Regions from separate parts of the Streptomyces sp. NPDC056527 genome, predicted to be linked through region 1. Evidence: riboswitches for the same ligand, from Rfam matches in the RefSeq annotation. Region 1 holds a riboswitch; the other holds the start of a gene.
The links. A riboswitch is a leader RNA that binds a small molecule or an ion and turns the genes downstream of it on or off. The one in region 1 is predicted to bind cyclic di-AMP.

Region 2: it holds a riboswitch for cyclic di-AMP, as region 1 does, so the genes downstream of both, ACFQ7Q_RS09440 (peptidoglycan DD-metalloendopeptidase family protein) here and ACFQ7Q_RS30915 (transglycosylase family protein) in region 1, are expected to answer to the same signal.

The regions. Positions count from the first base shown of each region.
Region 1 covers NZ_JBHTTQ010000097.1:18,154-22,758, reverse strand. The annotation lists gene ACFQ7Q_RS30925 (septum formation initiator family protein) at 1-353, opposite strand, end outside; gene eno (phosphopyruvate hydratase) at 464-1,750, opposite strand; gene ACFQ7Q_RS30915 (transglycosylase family protein) at 2,087-2,776, opposite strand; cyclic di-AMP (ydaO/yuaA leader) riboswitch at 2,780-2,955, opposite strand; gene ACFQ7Q_RS30910 (transglycosylase family protein) at 3,215-4,207, opposite strand; gene ACFQ7Q_RS30905 (cytochrome P450) at 4,321-4,605, opposite strand, start outside.
Region 2 covers NZ_JBHTTQ010000012.1:36,336-40,940, reverse strand. The annotation lists gene ACFQ7Q_RS09450 (STM4011 family radical SAM protein) at 1-683, shown strand, start outside; gene ACFQ7Q_RS09445 (SGNH/GDSL hydrolase family protein) at 670-1,464, opposite strand; gene ACFQ7Q_RS09440 (peptidoglycan DD-metalloendopeptidase family protein) at 1,628-2,587, opposite strand; cyclic di-AMP (ydaO/yuaA leader) riboswitch at 2,592-2,780, opposite strand; gene ACFQ7Q_RS09435 (tyrosine-protein phosphatase) at 3,131-3,943, shown strand; gene ACFQ7Q_RS09430 (DUF6126 family protein) at 3,953-4,108, opposite strand; gene ACFQ7Q_RS09425 (XRE family transcriptional regulator) at 4,129-4,605, opposite strand, start outside.

The DNA.
Region 1 (4,605 bases):
GTCTCGCCGGGCAGCACGTAGTGCAGGTGCTCGCGGGCGAGGCGGCGGACGTAGGCCGGGTCCTGGAGGCGGGCCTTCTCGTCCCGCAGCTCCTCCACCCGGGCTGCGGCCTCGGCGGCCTGGCGCTCCTGCTCGGCGATCTCGCCGCGCTGGGAGACGTACTGCCGCATCGGGTAGGCGAGTGCCACCACCAGCGAGCAGACGACCAGGGCGAGGAAGGCCGCGCGGCCGGTGAGCCGCGAGCGGCGGGCCTGGCGGCGGGTCTGGGAGCGGTAGACACGGGCGGCGGTCTGCTCACCGAGCAGCCTGATCCGGGTCGCGGTCGAGAACCGGTCCCGGTCCTTCGCGGCCATGTCGTGTCGCCTCCCCTTCTCCTGAGCCGGAAACCGTGCGTCCCCGCACACGGTACGGGACCGGGTGCGGGGACGTATGTACGACGGGCTGGACGGCCCTTGAGCCGGTGTCAGCCCTTGAAGCGCGGGAACGCGCTGCGGCCGGCGTAGACCGCGGCGTCGTCGAGGATCTCCTCGATGCGCAGGAGCTGGTTGTACTTGGCGACGCGCTCGGAGCGGGCCGGGGCACCGGTCTTGATCTGGCCGCAGTTGGTGGCGACGGCCAGGTCGGCGATGGTGACGTCCTCGGTCTCGCCGGAGCGGTGGGACATCATGCACTTGAAGCCGTTGCGCTGGGCCAGCTCGACGGCGTCCAGGGTCTCGGTCAGCGAACCGATCTGGTTGACCTTGACGAGCAGGGCGTTGGCGGTGCCCTCCTCGATGCCGCGGGCCAGACGCTCCGGGTTGGTGACGAAGAGGTCGTCGCCGACGATCTGGACCTTGGTGCCCAGCTTGTCGGTGAGGACCTTCCAGCCGGCCCAGTCGTCCTCGAACAGCGGGTCCTCGATGGAGACCAGCGGGTACGCGGAGACGAGCTCCTCGTAGTACTCGGTCATCTCGGCGGCCGAGCGGGACTTGCCCTCGAACTCGTACGAGCCGTCCTTGTAGAACTCGGACGCGGCGACGTCGAGCGCCAGCGCGATGTCCTTGCCGGGGACGTAGCCGGCCTGCTTGATGGCCTCCAGGATGAGGTCGAGCGCCTCACGGTTGGAGTCCAGGTTCGGGGCGAAGCCGCCCTCGTCGCCGAGGCCGGTGGACAGGCCCTTCGTCTTCAGGACGGCCTTGAGGGTGTGGTAGACCTCGGTGCCCCAGCGCAGGGCCTCGGAGAAGGACTCCGCGCCGATCGGCGCGATCATGAACTCCTGGATGTCCACGTTGGAGTCGGCGTGCGAGCCGCCGTTCAGGATGTTCATCATCGGAACGGGCAGCAGGTGCGCGTTCGGGCCGCCCAGGTAGCGGAAGAGCGGGAGGTCGGAGGCCTCGGACGCGGCGTGCGCGACGGCGAGGGAGACGCCGAGGATGGCGTTGGCGCCGAGCGAGGCCTTGTTGTCGGTGGCGTCCAGGTCGAACATGGCCTGGTCGATGAGGCGCTGCTCGGTGGCGTCGTAGCCGACGAGCTCCGGGCCGATCTGCTCGATCACGGCGAGGACGGCCTTCTCGACGCCCTTGCCCTGGTAGCGGTTCTTGTCTCCGTCACGGAGCTCAATGGCCTCGAACGCACCGGTGGAGGCACCGGACGGAACAGCAGCACGACCGGTGCTGCCGTCGTCGAGGCCGACCTCGACCTCGACCGTGGGGTTGCCTCGGGAGTCCAGGATTTCCCGGGCTACGACGACGTCGATGGACGGCACGAGCATCTCCTTCTGGGATGTGACGCTAGATGTGACGCTTGCTGTGCAGGGTCGCTTTGGCCTTGCGCCAAGAGCCTAACCGGCTCCGGGGCTCCCGCCCGCCCGGCGCCCGCCCCCTGGGACGAAAAAGGACCCGAGGGCAGGTATCCCGGGGCAAAACACCCCAGACCTACTCACCGGTAACGCGGATGGCCGGCCTGCGGGAACCCCTGCGCACAGGGGCCCGGGAAACGCGGAACCCCGGCCCGGCACACACGGGGGAGGGTGTGCCGGGCCGGGGTGGTCACCGCGGGAGGGTCGGAGGGGCCGCGTGAGCCGCCGGACTCACGCGAACCGCCGGGCTCACTTCAGGTGAAGCTGCTGGCCCGGGTAGATCAGGTCGGCGTCCTCGACGACGTCCTTGTTCAGCTCGAAGAGCTTCTCCCAGCCGCCCTCGATCTTCTTGGCGGCGGCGATCTTGCTCAGGGTGTCGCCGGCGACGACCTTGTACTCGCCGTCACCCTTCGCGACCTTCTTGCCGGTGGGGGTGGTGACGGTCTTCGCCTCGGCCTTCGGCGCGGTCCGCTGCTCGCTGCGGGTCGTCGGCTGCTCGGCCTTGCGCTCGGGCTTGGCAGCCGGAGCGGGCTTGGCCGGAGCGGTCTCGGCGGCGCCGGTGTAGGCGGCGCCGGAGAGGCCCACGCCACAGCTCGGCCAGGCACCCTTGCCCTGGCCGGCCAGGACCTTCTCGCCGATCTGGATCTGCTGCGACTTCGAGGCCTGGTCGGCGCTGGCGGCGAACGCGGTGCCGCCGTAGGCCGCCCAGGTGGAGGCGGAGAACTGCAGGCCACCGTAGTAACCGTTGCCGGTGTTGATGGCCCAGTTGCCACCGGACTCGCACTGGGCGACGGCGTCCCACTCGGAGGCGGTCGCGGCCGAGGCGGACCCGGCGGCCATCAGCGGCGCGGCGACGGCGACACCGGCGATGCCGGCGAGGGCGACGGCGCGGGTGGCCTTGGAGGCACGACGGTGTTTGCCCTTGGCGGAAAACAGCATGGGGGATCTCCTCACCGACGCCTACGAGGTGAGCTGTCGGGTTCGGGCCATGTGAGTTGCCCGGCCGCGCGACCTAGCGCGCGGCTTCACCCCAAGCCGCTCCGTCGGCCGTCTGTCTCAACGGCCGGGGGCGGCACTTACCTTGGGTCCCCCGCTCCTGCCTTCGGCGCATGACGCGACGACTGTTCCCATCGGCCGACGGCAGGATTCGGCGTATCGGTCGACGGGGCCCGCGGTGGCGAGCGGTGCTGACCGTAGACACAGACCCCGTCGAAGTTCAAAGACACCCATTGGGGAAATATCGCCCGTACCCACTTCGGGACGAAGGGTGTTTACGCAGGTGAGAGATGACGGAAGCAAACTTTGCGGACGCGATATGCCAGTTGAGGCAAAGAGACCCATGTCTCAGTTGCACAGAACCGGACATACAGTCCCGAACTAACCCTTCGCCGGGAGGAGATCGATCGTCAGATCCAGGCTCTGGCCAGGGATGATGAGGTCGGGATCGGCACCCACCGTCGAGCGGTTGGCGTCGTAGAGCGCACCCCAGCCGCCCGGGAGTTCGTTCTCCCGTGCAATGTCGGTGAGGTTGTCGCCCGGCTGGACGGTGTATTCGCCCGAAGCGCCCTTGGTGTCCGTGACGCCCTTCGAGCCCTTGTTGCCCTCGGCGTCCTCTGCACCCGATACATCCGTACTGTCCGACTTATCCCCATCCTCGCCCGGGGTCGCTTCACCTGTCGGCGCGTCAGTCGGCGTGTCCGTCGGTGCGGCATGACGACCGTTTTCGCCACTCTTGCCCGGATTGCCCGTCTCCTCCGGGGCCGCGTCGCCGCGGTGCTTGCCGGTGCCGGGAGCAGCCGGCTCGGAGGGCGTGACGGACGCGTCGGGGGTGGCGGTCGGGTCCGACGTCGTGGGCGAGGTCGTCCCAGGGTTGGTGGTCTCGGGTGCGGTGGCCCCGGGGGTGGCCGGAAGGCCGTCCGTGCGGTTCGACTCCGCCACGGGACCCGTGGACTCCTCCGGCGTGACCGCCGGCCCGGGGTCGACGCCGGGAGAGGTGCCGTCGTTCTTCAGTCCGGCGATCGGAGCACAGGTGGCCCACTGCGTGGAGCCGGCGGCGAGCGCCTTGTCGGCCACCGCGATCTGCTGGGCGCGGCTCGCCAGATCCGCACTGGTCGCGTACGCCAGACCGCCGTACGCCTCCCAGGTCTCCTGCGTGAACTGGAGTCCGCCGTAGAGGCCGTTGCCGAAGTGCGCGCTCCACAGGCCGCCCGTCTCGCACTCGGCCACCCGGTCCCAGGTGGCGGCGTCGGCGGCGGAGGCGGAACCCGCGGCGAGCAACGGCAGCGCCAGGGCGGATCCGGTCACGCCTGCGGCGACGACTATGGCGGGGGCCTGGCGGGGTCTGCGGTGTCGTCCGTTCCCGGAGCGCATACGGAGGGCCTTTCGCGTGACTGCTGAGATGACGGTGAACGTAGCGGCATTCGAACGTCAGTAACAAGTCGATGCAGCGGAGATCACGTAAAAGTCACAGTCTTGACGATGCGTCAGCTCACAACTCGGGTGAACTCGACCGGAAGCGTGCGCAATCCACGCATGATGAGGCCACCGCGCCACCGCAGATCGGCCGGATCCCCGGCAAGTCGGAGGTCCGGCAGGCGAGTCAGGAGCGTCGCGAGGGCGATCTGTCCCTCCAGCCGGGCGAGCGGGGCACCGATGCAGTAGTGGATGCCGTGCCCGTACCCCAGGTGCTGGTTGTCGCGCCGGGACAGGTCGAGGGTGTCCGGCTCGTCGAAGCGCGCCGGGTCACGGTCGGCGGCCGCGAGCACGAC
Region 2 (4,605 bases), on a different contig from region 1:
TCTTCACCCCGTGGGGCGAGGGCCTGGTCCGGTCCTGGTACCGGCGCGCCCTCACCGAGCTGTCGCGCCTCCCGCACATCGAGCGGGTGGCGATCCAGACGAATCTCAGCTGTCGCACCGACTGGCTGGCCGAGGCCGATCCCGAGACCCTCGCGCTCTGGTGCACGTACCACCCGGGGCAGACGCCCTACGACCGCTTCCTCGCCAAGTGCCGTGACCTGGCCGCCCGGGGCACGCGTTTCAGCGTCGGGATCGTCGGCCTGCCCGATCACCGGGAGCACGCCCGGCGGCTGCGGGACGATCTCCCACCCGAGGTCTACCTCTGGGTGAACGCCGCCGAGGGGCACACGTACACCGATGGGGAGGCCGAGGGCTGGACGGCCCTCGACCCCCTCTTCCCGTACAGCCGTCGTCCGCACCCCTCGGCCGGTCTCCCCTGCCGGACCGGCGAGTCGGTGATCTCGGTGGACGGTGACGGGACGGTGCGACGCTGCCACTTCGTGAAGGCCGAGCTCGGCAACCTCTACGACGGTTCGTACCGCGCGGCCCTGCGGCCACGCGCCTGCCCCCTCGCCGTCTGCGACTGCCACATCGGATATGTCCATCTGGAGACGCTGCCGCTGTACGACGTGTTCGCGGGCGGCGTCCTGGAACGCGTCCCCGCCGCGCTCACAGAGGCATGAGGTCCGGCCGCTTGGCCTCCACGTAGTCCCCCGAGCTCTCACCCCGCAGCCGCCTGCCGATCCACGGCACGAGGTACTCCCTGGCCCAGTTGATGTCGTCGCGGCGCACCTCCAGCGTGCCGCGCGGCGGCAGCGGCGGCCACGGCTGGTCCGGGTCGGCCGGCACCTCCAGACCGAGGACCTGGGCGGCGCGCAGCGCGACCCGGGTGTGGCCCTCGGGCGAGAGGTGCAGCCGGTCGTCGTCCCAAGCCCGCCTGTCCTGCACCGACTTGAGCGACCACAGGTCCAGGACCGGGCAGCCGTAGCGGTCGGCGACGGCCCGGACATGGGCCGTGTAGGTGGCGATCTTGCCGCGCAGATGGCGCAGCACGGGTACGTCGCGGGTGTCGAAGCCGGTCGTCACCATGACCGTGCCGACGGCCGAGGTCAGATCGGCGACGGCGCGCTCGAAGCGCTCGGCGACGTCGTCCGGGTCGGTGCCCGGGCGGATGATGTCGTTGCCCCCCGCGCAGAAGGTCACCAGGTCGGGGGCGAGCTCCTTCGCCCTGGGGACCTGCTCCTCGACGATCTGGTCGAGGAGGCGGCCGCGTACGGCCAGGTTGGCGTATCGGAATGCGTCGTGCTCCGGCAGCTGGTCGGCGAGCAGGACCGCGAAACGGTCCGCCCATCCGACGTACTTCCCGTCGGGGCCGGGGTCTCCGACGCCCTCGGTGAAGCTGTCACCGATCGCCGCGTACGACCCGAATACGTCCATGTCTCTTGATCTCGAATCGTCTGCCACGGGAACTCATCTTTCCCTTATGGGTGTGACCTACGCGACCGTAAGGAGGGGTTGACGCCGGGTGAGATACGCCACCGGTCAAGATTCCGCCAAGCCGGAATACGGCGGTACGCGAAGGGGCCCGGCACACAGGTGCCGGGCCCCTTCGGATGCTGGGTGTACGTCAGATGCTGACGCCGTGCGAGCGCAGGTAGGCCAGCGGGTCGATGTCCGAGCCGTAGCTCGGTCCGGTGCGGATCTCGAAGTGCAGGTGCGGACCGGTGGAGTTGCCGGTCGAGCCGGAGAGACCTATCTCCTGGCCGCCGGTGACGGTCTGGCCGGCGGAGACGCCCAGGGAGGAGAGGTGGGCGTACTGCGAGAACGTGCCGTCGGCGTGCTGGATGACGACCTCGTTGCCGTACGAGCCGCTGTTGCCCGCGGAGTAGACGGTGCCCGCGCCGACGGCCTTGACCGAGGTGCCGGAGGAGGCGATGAAGTCGACACCGGTGTGGTAGCCGGAGGACCACATGGCGCCGGAGGCGCGGTACGGGGTGGAGATGCCGCCGCTGACCGGGGCGACCCAGCCGGAGGACGCGGCCTTGGCGGGGGCGGCCTGCGCCGGCGTGGACGCCGGGGCCTGGGTGGACTCGACCGTGCCGCGGTCGCTGCTGCGCGAGCTGCGCTCGCCCGAACCGGTGGAGGACTTCTCCGCCTTGGGCGCGGCCTTCGGGGCGGCCTTGGGCGCGGCGGCCTTGGCCGTCGACTTGGCGCCGAGGGTGAGCTTCATGCCGGGAAGGATCAGCGAGGGGTTCCCGCCGACGACCTGGCGGTTGTCCTCGTAGAGCTTCTTCCAGCCACCCGCCAGGTGGTGCTCGGAGGCGATCTTCGACAGGTAGTCGCCACGCACGACGGAGTACGTCTTCGGCTTGGCGGCCTTGTCGGCGGCCGGGGCCTTCGCGGGAGCGGCGGCGACGGCGGCGACGGCCTGCTCGGGCGTCACGGTCGGGGCGCCCTTGTCGGCGGCGTGGGCTCCGGTCGCACCGAGGAGCGGCAGGGCGACGACGGCGCCACCGGTGCCGGCGGCGACGAATCCGCGCGTGATCGGGTTGGCCTTGGGACGGCGATGCTTACCCTTTGCGGGCATGGCGAATTCCTCTCCGTCGCCTGCGAGGTGAGCTGTCGGGTTCGGACTGGAGATGTCCGGCCGCGTTCTCACGCGGCTTAACCCCAAGCCGTCCGGATCGACCGGTTCGGCGTACTTACCTGGGTCCCCCGCTCCTGCCTTACGTGGATGGGTGCGGATTCCGGGCGGTGGCAGGATTCGGCGGTCCGACCGGATTGACGGTGACCGTAGACGAGCGGGGTCGGCGCGAACAAGCCACCACTTTTCTCTCGCATTCAGGGCCGGGATATCCGCGCCGAATTCCGGTCACCCTCCGTGGAGGGCGGAACCTCGATCCCCTTTTCCGGTACGGAGTTTGCCCGGAACGATCAGGCACGGTCCGTCACTTTTATGACGCTGCTCACGCATGGGAACCCATCTCCCCTATTAACAGGGCGCGTTATGCCTAAGGGCCCAATTCGGACAGAACACCCATTCCCATGCCCCGGGGGTGTGCGCAGCCGACGCCACCCGGGATGATTGGCCGAGGAACCGATCTCGATCAGCCAACCTTCAGGAGCACTCGTGACGCAGCAGCTGCCTCAGGTCCCGTCGACCGAACCCGAGCTCACGGGGGTACGCAACTTCCGGGACGTGGGCGGCCTGCCGACCGTGAACGGCGGATCGGTGCGGTTCGGACGCCTCTTCCGCAGCGGCCACCTCGCGCACGCCACCGAGGAGGACGCGGCCTTCCTCTCCACCCTCGGACTGCACACGATCTTCGACTTCCGCAACCAGGCGGACCGGAAGGTCGAGGGCCCGGACGTCGATCTTCCGGGTGTACGAAATGTGAACATACCGCTCAACGACCCGGCCGACGGCAAGGAGTTCTGGAAGCTGGTCAGCACGGGCGAGCTGGAGCAGCTCCGCGCCATCCTGGGCGACGGCAAGGCGGCCGCCCGAATGTCTGATTCGTACCGGAAGATGATTGTCGAGCGGACCGCGGAGCACAGCCGCATCCTGCATGCGATGGCCGAGGACAGCGTTCCCGCGCTGATGCACTGCGCGGCCGGCAAGGACCGCGCGGGCCTGTCGATCGCCATCTCGCTGCTCGCGGTGGGCGTCGAGCGCGAGGCGATCGAGGCCGACTACGTGAAGTCGAACGACCCGCACCGCCGGTACAAGGTGCGCCGCAGCTCCACCGCCGCGGACGCCATGTCGCCCGAGGTGATGGAGCTGCTCAGCCCGCTCTTCGACGCGCGCGTCGAGTACCTGCGGGCCGCGTTCGAGACGATCGAGCAGAACTGGGGCACGGTCGAGAGCTACCTCACGGACGGCCTCACGCTCGCCCCCGAGACTCGGGAGCGGCTGCGCGAGCGGCTCGTCGCCGAGGCGTGACCCTGCCCGCTACTGGTTCTGCCCGCCGAGCATGAACAGCAGGTAGAGGAAACCGGCGAAGAGGTGCCCGGCCACCAGATAGGCGAAGAGCCGGAGCACAAGACCCTTGGGGAACTTGCCCCCGTCGCGCTCTTCACCGGTGACAGGTGCGGACTTCTCGGACATATCCGACCCTTCCGAAGGGCTCAGCGCAGATGCGGGGTTCCGTCGCCGAGGCACAGCTCGGCGGCGGGGCTCTGCATCAGCGTGTGGACGAAGAGCAGCTCGGCCCCGCCGCGGCCGGCGGCTCCGATGCGGTGCGGGGTGAGCGAGTCGAAGTGCGCGCTGTCCCCGGGATCCAGGACGTGCACGGTGTCGCCGAGTGCGAGGCGCACCTGACCTTCGAGGACGTGGAGCCATTCCTCCCCGGGATGGACGCGCACGATGTCGCTCCGGGTGGCGTACGGCACATGGACCCGAAGCGCCTGCATCGCACGACCGGGTCCGCCGGCCTGGCGGTAGATCCAGCCGTCGGCCTCGACGGGCTCTGACCGGCCCGCCCTGACGACCGGATCACGCTCCGGCGGAACCTCGCCCAGGAGCTCGGCGACCGTCGTACCGTAGATGCGGGCGAGAGCGAGCAGCATGGGCAGCGAGGGTTGCCTGCGGCCCGTCTCCAGCCG